2 regions of the Paenibacillus sp. TSM33 genome follow, and region 1 is predicted to be linked to the other one. Evidence: riboswitches for the same ligand, from Rfam matches in the RefSeq annotation. Region 1 holds a riboswitch; the other holds the start of a gene.

Evidence for each region. A riboswitch is a leader RNA that binds a small molecule or an ion and turns the genes downstream of it on or off. The one in region 1 is predicted to bind FMN.
Region 2: it holds a riboswitch for FMN, as region 1 does, so the genes downstream of both, ribE (riboflavin synthase) here and ACN6NF_RS06305 (DMT family transporter) in region 1, are expected to answer to the same signal.

The regions. Positions count from the first base shown of each region.
Region 1 covers NZ_JBLZXB010000010.1:538,324-542,930, forward strand. The annotation lists gene ACN6NF_RS06300 (methyl-accepting chemotaxis protein) at 1-1,817, opposite strand, end outside; gene ACN6NF_RS06305 (DMT family transporter) at 2,044-2,991, opposite strand; FMN riboswitch at 3,162-3,306, opposite strand; gene ACN6NF_RS06310 (ABC transporter permease) at 3,431-4,123, opposite strand; gene ACN6NF_RS06315 (ABC transporter ATP-binding protein) at 4,116-4,607, opposite strand, start outside.
Region 2 covers NZ_JBLZXB010000017.1:558,770-563,376, forward strand. The annotation lists gene scpB (SMC-Scp complex subunit ScpB) at 1-123, opposite strand, end outside; gene ACN6NF_RS14505 (segregation and condensation protein A) at 92-886, opposite strand; gene ribH (6,7-dimethyl-8-ribityllumazine synthase) at 1,060-1,524, opposite strand; gene ribB (3,4-dihydroxy-2-butanone-4-phosphate synthase) at 1,554-2,237, opposite strand; gene ribE (riboflavin synthase) at 2,312-2,977, opposite strand; FMN riboswitch at 3,310-3,482, opposite strand; gene ACN6NF_RS14525 (IDEAL domain-containing protein) at 3,551-4,018, opposite strand; gene ACN6NF_RS14530 (thiamine pyrophosphate-dependent enzyme) at 4,237-4,607, opposite strand, start outside.

The DNA of each region.
Region 1 (4,607 bases):
GCGGACACACTTTGAATTTGTTCCACGATATGAGAAGTAGAGCGTTCAATATTTGTAAAAGCACCTTCTGCATCTTGGCTGATTCGTAATCCTTCACCTACCTGATTACGAACATTACCGTTCATCGTAGCGGTAGTGCGTTGAATCAAATCGAGCATCTGCGTAATGATCTGACTGATGGAATCGGCGCTTGCCTTAGACTGTTCCGACAGCTTGCGTACCTCTACAGCGACTACGGCAAATCCACGTCCAGCTTCGCCTGCTCTGGAGGCTTCAATAGATGCGTTCAGGGACAATAAGTTAGTTTGCTTGGCAATGGCAGCTATAGCCGCGTTCATTTGCTTCGCATCGTCCGAGAGCTGTGATAGCTCATCCATCAGGCTAGCCGTTTGGCTTACAGCTTCCAAAATACGGTCCATTTGTGTCCGCACATGGCTGATCATTTGACTGCCTTGAGCTACGTCCTGCTCGGTTTGTCCTGCTGAATCCACGATGGAGCTTGCCGATTCGGCAATCGTGCTGACACCCTTCGCCATTTCTTCAACAGCATTGGCGGTTTGCTCGGATGCCTCGGCGCTGGTCGCTGCATTTTCCGCGGATTCCATAACTGTTTCCGCTACATGTTGCACGGACTCCGTCGTTTGCTCTGTGCTCTCCTTGATTATCAGGGAAGAGGAAGCAAGTCGGGAGGAGGTTTGGTTGACTTCGGAAACCATTGAATGCAAGGAATGCGTCATCTGGTCAAAATTCTGTGCCAGCTCGCCGAACTCGTCCTTTCTAGACAGATTAACACGTTCGGTCAGATTTCCATCACGGACGATCCGTGTTCCTGCTTGCAGCTTTTTGAGTGGGATCAGGAATGAGCGGACCATAAGCACTATGATGATCGCAGCGGCCAGTATGGAAATAGCAATTACAATCAGGCTTTGCTTTAGAATCGGTTGGGCTGCATCACTGTAATCCTCCAGATCCGATAGTGCAACAATGTTCCAGCCGGTGAGAGGGTCCTTAAGTGTAAAGGCCAGCATGTCCCGATTCATAAATTGAATTTGCGACACAGAAGGAGTATCATTTTCTCCGGTTGCCGCCACTTCGGGAAGGCCCTCCATGGTGTCAGCCGGTTTTTTGCCTGTCTTAGTAAAGGCTGTCCCTGTCCCGGATACAACTTTATGTTCAGAATCAACAATAATAAGTCCTCCGCGTTCACCAATCTTCACAGACTCCAGACTTTCACCCATCTTGTCCAGATTCAAAGCCAATGCAACAGCTCCTTCACCATCTTTTAGCGTTGCCGATACATTAACTACTAAGTTCCCTGTCGTAACGCTGGCAACTGGAACACCGACAAATATGTTGCCCTTATGTAGCATCGCGTTTTTGTACCATTTTCTCTCCCTAGGGTCATAATCAGCCTCCTTTTTTATCGGCGAACGGATATATTCCCCTTTCGCATTGCCGAGGAGCGCGGCATCTAACTCAGGATGAGCTTTGACGATGACATCCAACTTTTTCTGAAGGGCTTCTTGGTTGGAACCAATGGAATCAGATTCGATTTCACTGGTAAGCACGTCTACGTCTTTTATAATCGGTGCTACATACTGATTAACATTGCTTCGGATCAGATACAGATTCGTGTTTACGGAATCAGCCATCTGCTGACTGAGCTGTGTCGTGGCCCCCTGGTAAGAAAAGTATCCAATAAGTACGCTTGGAATCAATAACACAGCCAAAAAAGATATTATTAATTTTGTCCTCATTAAATAAAACTGCCTGAAAAACCTGTTCCACCACGGAACTGTTTGTTTTGCTTTAGTCATGGTTTTTTCTCCTCTGTGTCAGATGATCATTACATAGTTTTATTCGACAGAAATCGACTAATTTTATAGATGTAATCTTTAAAAACGAGGAATAGTACACTTTTTTTGAGAAATTAGGTCTTTAGAACTAAAAATAATATGAATATGAATACATAAAAAGCCAAATCAGAGATGCAAAAGCATCTTCACGATTTGGCTTGGGTGAGCATGAAAGAAGATTAAGCTATTAATTTTTCTGCTGACGAGAAATCATAAACAGTGTAATCCAGATCAGCATAAAACCAGTCAATTGCGCTACGGTAACGATTTGCTGGAAAGCGATCCAGTTAATTACGACACCAACCATGGGGAAGCTCAATTCTGCCATTGTAGCATAAGAAGCTTTGGTTGTACTTAAGCCTTTGTAATACAGTAATAAACTGAGAAGACCCGGAAGCAATGCTTGCAGCAGCAAGTTGATAATTACAGCTGCGCCCGCCCATGTACCTGCAGGCATATTCCACGGAGCATGCTCCACCGAGGTGAGAACGATGAGCAGAGGGAGCGCCACCATGAAGCGAAGGGAGGTTACCGTCTCATATTTCATCGAACGAAGCAAGTAGCTGCCCATAACGGTCGAACCGCCCCACAGAACCGCTGCACCCAGTGCAAGCAGACTACCAACGTGAACAAAATCATGAACATGCCCAAAGGGAAGCGACCAACCGAAGGTCAAAAGATACGTTCCGAACAGAGCGATGACAATTAATATTCCAAAATGACGCGGTAGCATTTCCTTCAATATAAAGCGGGCCAGAATAATAGCAACCAAAGGCTGAAGCTTCTGAAGTAAAAGTACTGCATTCAGATCACCGTTGCTGAGTGCCATGGTGAAAATCACACTGGCCAGAGCCGAGCCACCCCATGAGACAAACAAAATAGCGAAAACCTGACGAAATCGTATTGTTTTGAGCTCCTCGCGATGCTTCCACAGCATCGGCGTCAGAGCAATAAAGAGCAGCACATGCTCCATCAGTACGATTTGTACTGAGGTAAATGACTTTAACAAAATAATACGAAACAGCGGGTCTGCACCCCACAAGGCCGCTCCGATCGCGACTAGCCAAAAACCGCTTTTCATGTGGGAACTACGATCAAAACCTTTGGATGATAATACAGTTGATGATTGACTCATACTTATTTAGCTCCTTGCGAATACAGGACCGGTGGCACAAAAACCCCCGTCCATGGCGAAGGCCATGCGAGACGGGGGTTGATCAAATAAACTTGCCGCTTTATGCAAGTTAAATGAAGTTACTGCAACACCATAGTGCAGTATTCATCGACTTTGCGGCATGTTCATACTTCGATCTTCTTCCATCCGGACTTTACCGTCGGCTTTGGCATCTCACCAAATCAGTCCGTATCCTGTTGCCAGATACAGAGTCGCGGGCTTAGCTCCATGAGCCATACCGCCGGTTGGGAATTTCACCCTACCCCGAAGATCCTTATTCCGTTTTTTAATTTCTCCTATAGAATATACCTGTTTTAGAATGAAGTCTAGTGAAAAATGTGTGTATATCTAACAAGGATTTTCATCTTTTTTTGAAAACGCTCTACTAAAATGCATATTACTAGGCAATATCCTTATACTCAATGCGCCGAATTGCCGCATAAGCCACAAGCATTCCCAGCACAGAGAAGCTGATTTGCACGGGAGCAATGGAGCTAAGTGTAGCGCCGTTATTATTGGAGAAAAGCAAGGCTACAATCAGGATCGAGGTCACAATGGTCGTGGGTACTGAGTATCTTCGCATTCCCATATACAGCGGAACTAATCCCATAAAGCTGGCGGCCACGGCATTGATTAGCGTCCGCGCGGATTGCTCGGCCAGTATGGAAAGAGTAAGCTTATCCGGTACAATTATGACAAATTGGTTGAGTAAATGGATCGCAGCCGTAATGATGATTTCCGATATAACAACAGACAAGAATGTAAACAGCAGCACAATTAAGAGTTTGGCGATCATTAGCTTTTGACGATGAATCGGATACATGAACAAGATTGTAATCGATTTGGACTTAAATTCTCCTACGATAAAACGGCACAGTAGAACGGAGGCAAATACAATAAATGTGGCTCTTACCATATTGTCCATGAGATCGAGAAGCTGAGCGTACTTTGTGAATTCGGGCACTCCTTCATTTTGGCTGTCCAGCGCAATAGTACAGAGCAACCCAAGAATGCAGGCGTTGGCGATCAGTGCTGAACGGATATAACCCGCCAGATGAAGCTTTTTCATCTCCAACTGTATTAATTTAAGCATGGGGCTCACCTCCATGTAACAGACGTAAAAAGTAGTCTTCCAGCGTACTGCTTTTCTGATGAATGGAATCGACCTCTACATCATTTAAGATGAGCGTTTTCGTAATTTGCTTCTGCGGTACACTCATATCGTAAATACGTATACTCTGTTCATTGAGTACCTTTATATTGTTCAGACTCAGATGATGCGAGAGGATGTAAGCCGCTTTTTTACAATCGTTGGTCGTAAATTCGATGTATTCCGTATTGGTATCCCGTACCTGTTCCATCGAAACTTCCTCAATCAGCCGTCCGTGATTAATCACGCCTATCGTGTCCGCAATCTGCTCTATTTCCGCTAAAATATGACTGGACACGAGCAGCGTCATCCCATATTCCTTGCATAGCATGTGGAATAACTGCCGGATTTCCTTGATTCCCACTGGGTCCAGACCATTAATCGGTTCATCCAAAATGAGTAACTCTGGCTTGGTCGCAATAGCTCG
Region 2 (4,607 bases), on a different contig from region 1:
ACACTTTTCAACCAGCTCTTGCTGCTGCTCTACAATGTCGGCGATCTGCTTGGTGGACAACCCTTCCTCTCCCGCGAGAAACAGCAGCCCCTCAATAATTGATTTCAGCTTCAGATAATCCATTAACCCGTAAATCCCCTCTCCACTCCATTACAATATCATCGAAAAGCTTCTCTTGATAACAGAAGATTTGCTTCATTTTCATCAATTCAAGGATAGCCAAAAAGGTTACAACCACCTCATGCCGATACATATCCTCATGCATCAGCTTGGAGAACAGCAGCCTTCCTCCAGTCCCCACCATCTCTAACGCCCCAATAACTTGCCGGATACGGTCCTTAACTGAAATTTCGTCCCGATGAACACGGGTTACCGTCGTACGTCGTTCAGCTTTGCGCAATGCACGCTGAAAGGCCGCGACCAAATCGCTCGCATGCAGCCCATTCACCGGATTTGCAGGTTCGGTTGGCAGGAATGCGCTCAAATCTTCCGGCTCCTTGCCATAAATCAGACTACGTTCCCACTCCCGTTCGCTCAGATGGCGAGCAATCCCTTTGTATTTACGATACTCCACCAGCTTGCGAACCAGTTCCTCGCGTGGATCATAGTCTTCTTCTTCATAAAAATCCAAATCGTCATATTCCATCACAGGTGGCTTGGGAAGCAACAATTTACTCTTAATGGATAAGAGCGTCGCCGCCATCACTAGAAACTCGCTTGTAATGTCCAGCTCCAACTCCTGCATACTGTGTAAAAAAGCCATGTACTGATCAGTAATATCGCTAATCGGGATATCCTGAATGTCGATCTCGGCTTTATCAATCAGATGCAACAGTAGATCCAGCGGACCCTCGAATGTTTCCAGCTTGTAATTTACGACTGTCAATGTGCTTCCCCCTGCCTTACTCCAATCATCATTCAACAATACCTTTCCCCATTAGCACTTATGCTCTACGTTATCAATCCCTCTTTCTGTAGTATATACGTCATCGCCTTGCTTAACAATCTAATCCCTTTTCCACTTTGCAGTTTATGCCGTTCTTTCATCCATTTATATAATTAAAACTGCTTACCGAGATTGGCCATTTCAATCGCAGCCAGCGCAGAATCCCAACCTTTATTACCAGCCTTCGTACCTGCCCGTTCAATAGCCTGTTCAATATTTTCCGTAGTCACTACACCAAAAATAATAGGGACACCCGTTTTCAGACTACTTGCCGCCACACCCTTGGCCACTTCATTGCAGACGATATCATAGTGTGAAGTAGAACCACGGATAACCGTGCCAAGCGTAATGACGGCATCATACTTTCCGCTTGCGGCCATTTTTTGTGCAATCAACGAGATTTCAAATGCACCCGGTACCCATGCTACATCAATTTCATCTTCCTGTGCACCATGTCGTTGAAGTGCATCAAGGGCACCGCTTAACAGTTTGCTTGTAATAAACTCATTAAATCTGCCCACCACAATACCATACTTTAAACCATTCGATACGAGATTACCTTCCAGAAAACGTGCCATGCTTATCAACCTCTCTTTTTTTGAATTTTTTACAAGGACAAACGACGACGGTAGTCGATTAAATGCTGAATGCTAATCAGCTTCAATTGATGTCTCTTAGCGATCTCAGCCAAATCAGGCAAGCGGGCCATCGAGCCATCTTCCTTTATAATTTCGCATATGACCCCGGCAGGCTTGAAGCCACTGAGTCGAGCCAGATCAACAGCCGCTTCAGTGTGACCAGCACGCTGCAAGACACCACCATCGCGAGCAATTAGCGGAAACATGTGACCCGGTTTACGGAAATCGCTTCCCGTGATTGCTTCGTCGGCTAAGGCGCGAACAGTCAAAGAGCGCTCGGCCGCTGAAATCCCCGTTGTTGTCTTCATATGATCTACCGATACCGTAAAGGCGGTACCGTGAAAATCTGTGTTTTGCTCTACCATAGGATGCAATTGCAATGCCTCAGCTCTGTGCTGTGTGATCGGCACACAGACCAACCCGCGACCTTCTGTAATCATGAAATTGATCACCTCGGGCGATGCTTTTTCAGCCAAAGCAATAAAGTCGCCTTCATTTTCCCGCTGTTCATCATCCACTACAATAACGACTTTGCCGTTCTTTAAATCGTCCAATGCTTCTTCGATGGAATCCAATCGAATCTCTTCGTCGTGGTGTAACTCACCCTGCTCCATGATGTTTGCCGTTACACTTGTTTGGATGCCTCTATCCATAACCCTCTCCTCCTTATGTCTTATGTCACGAATGCTCCTGAACCATTTTTTCTATTATTCTGTAATAGGCTCTTTCAGGCAAAGCCGTGTTTCGCCAAATAGTCCAAACTAAGTGGGGCTTGATCGGCTTTCTCCATTGATGCTGAACCTCTGTAATGTAAAAGTTGCTCCACATATTTGCCCAATATGTCGCATTCAATATTTACGGTGTCTCCCTCACGTTTGGCTTGTAAGGCCGTTTCCGCTAAGGTGTGGGGGATAATGGATACGGCAAAGCTATCTCTCGTCCGCTGCGCGACTGTGAGGCTGATGCCATCAATTGTAATTGAACCTTTGAGGAGAATATATTTAAATAATGCTTGATCAGAAGGCTCAACTTCGAACACAACCGCATTCTGATCTGATGACACTCCACGAATCGTACCCGTCCCATCCACATGTCCCTGTACGATGTGTCCTCCGAATCTTCCACTCGCTGCCATCGCCCGCTCCAGATTGACTCGACTGCCGGATCTGAGTTCCCTCAAATTACTGCTGCGAAAAGTCTCCGGCATCACATCAACTTTAAAATCTTTAGTACCTATCTGTATTGCTGTCAGGCAAACACCATTCACCGAGACACTGTCGCCTATTTTCAAATCGCCCAATACCACAGAACCCGAAATCCCCAGCACCATCGCTTCACCGCTTTTGGAAATACTTTGAATGCGACCCACTTCCTCAACCAATCCGGTAAACATGCTTTCACTCCTTTCCACTACATTTCAGTTTATCCCTAATTCATCAGCTGTAAGCGCAAATAACCCCCAGTCGGGAATCAATCCGTCATGGGGGTGATGAGAGTCACATATGTAGTATACAAGCGCAGTACATTACTTCTTAAATGATGACATGAAATCACAGATTTACCAATAGAAAGCATGTTTGCAATACAGCCAATTACGCTCAGAACGCCTATCGAAAAGAAAGCTTAATAAAAGCTGTCGTCCGATGCTGTCCTGCAACGAAATAAGCCGTACGTACTTTTACGTATGCTAAAAATTGGCACATGTCACGTCATGCACATGCGCTTCGTATCCTTCTCCCATCCAGACTATACTGTCGGTCCCGGAATTGCACCAGGTCCACCTTCTGCTGATTGATCAGCATCCGGGTCACGGACTAAGCCATGCTGTGTTCGCAGAAGCGATTCACAAACATGTCATCACCGCCGGTGGGGAATTTCGCCCCGCCCCGAAGGATCTTGCTCTTATTTAATTAAATTAACATTAAACTTGTTACGTATATTAGCACCGACTTCAAAAAAAAGCAAGTTATCTAATCGAAGCTCCTGCTTTGGTTTTGACATATTGGCTGGAGAGTTCTTCAAACCAGGTTTTATCATTCATATGAAGCGCCAGATCAATCAGATCGGCCAGTTCGTCGACTCCAAGCTGTGTATCATGGTCAAAGGTAATAATGGCTGAAGCCACAGGTCCTCGTTCTCCCTCAGAGCATGCTTCATAATCCAGTCGTACATCCACATGCCCATCAATAAACTCGCATTTTAGAAAATAAATAATTTCACACATTAAAATAGGGCGCACTTGTGTTTCTAACACGCAATCCATCACCTTGGCAGAATAATGCTGGTTCGTCAGCGTGAATTTGTGTTCAGTTGCCGCCAGGGATGCCCGTCCAAAATCATCCGTAAACTTGAGTTCCACTGGCGTGATGTTCATAACCTTGGGGATTTGTTTTTTTATAATTTCAATTATTTCAACTGTATTCAGCTTAATCATTACCTGCACCTCATTGCATCTTAAAATTCAGAAGAAAATTTATAACATGCCTTCTATAGGCCTCCACTCCTATATCGGAAATCATTACCTGTTTTTTTATGCTTCAACCCATAAACGCAAAAAAAGATTCCTTGCGCAGCAAGCGTAAGGAATCTCAACCGAACCGGTGCCGAAACATCGGCTAACAATGTTACACGATTATTATGCAAAAAACAGAATTATAACTCCGAAATTTCATGTTTCTTTTTCAGGATAGTCCAGCGACGCTCAATCTCCTGCTCAAAGGTAGCAAGCGTTGCTTCCTCTTTGAGAAGATGCTTCGTTTTACCCATTAATTTTAGCCATTCTGCAGCTGGAATCCGTTTTCCCTTGTCTTCCGGATTGTACGTAATCGTCGTACTTCCCTGCTCGATTTCGTACAAAGGAAAGAAGCAAGACTCGACTGCGGCGCCCACGATGCTAGTACCCAGTCTGTCTTCAGATTTCCAGTTCAGCGGGCAGGCGCACAGAATTTTACCATATGCCGTACCCACGTTGTTGGCATACCATTGAGCCTTGGCGGCTTTGCGCAGCATATCCTGCGGATGAC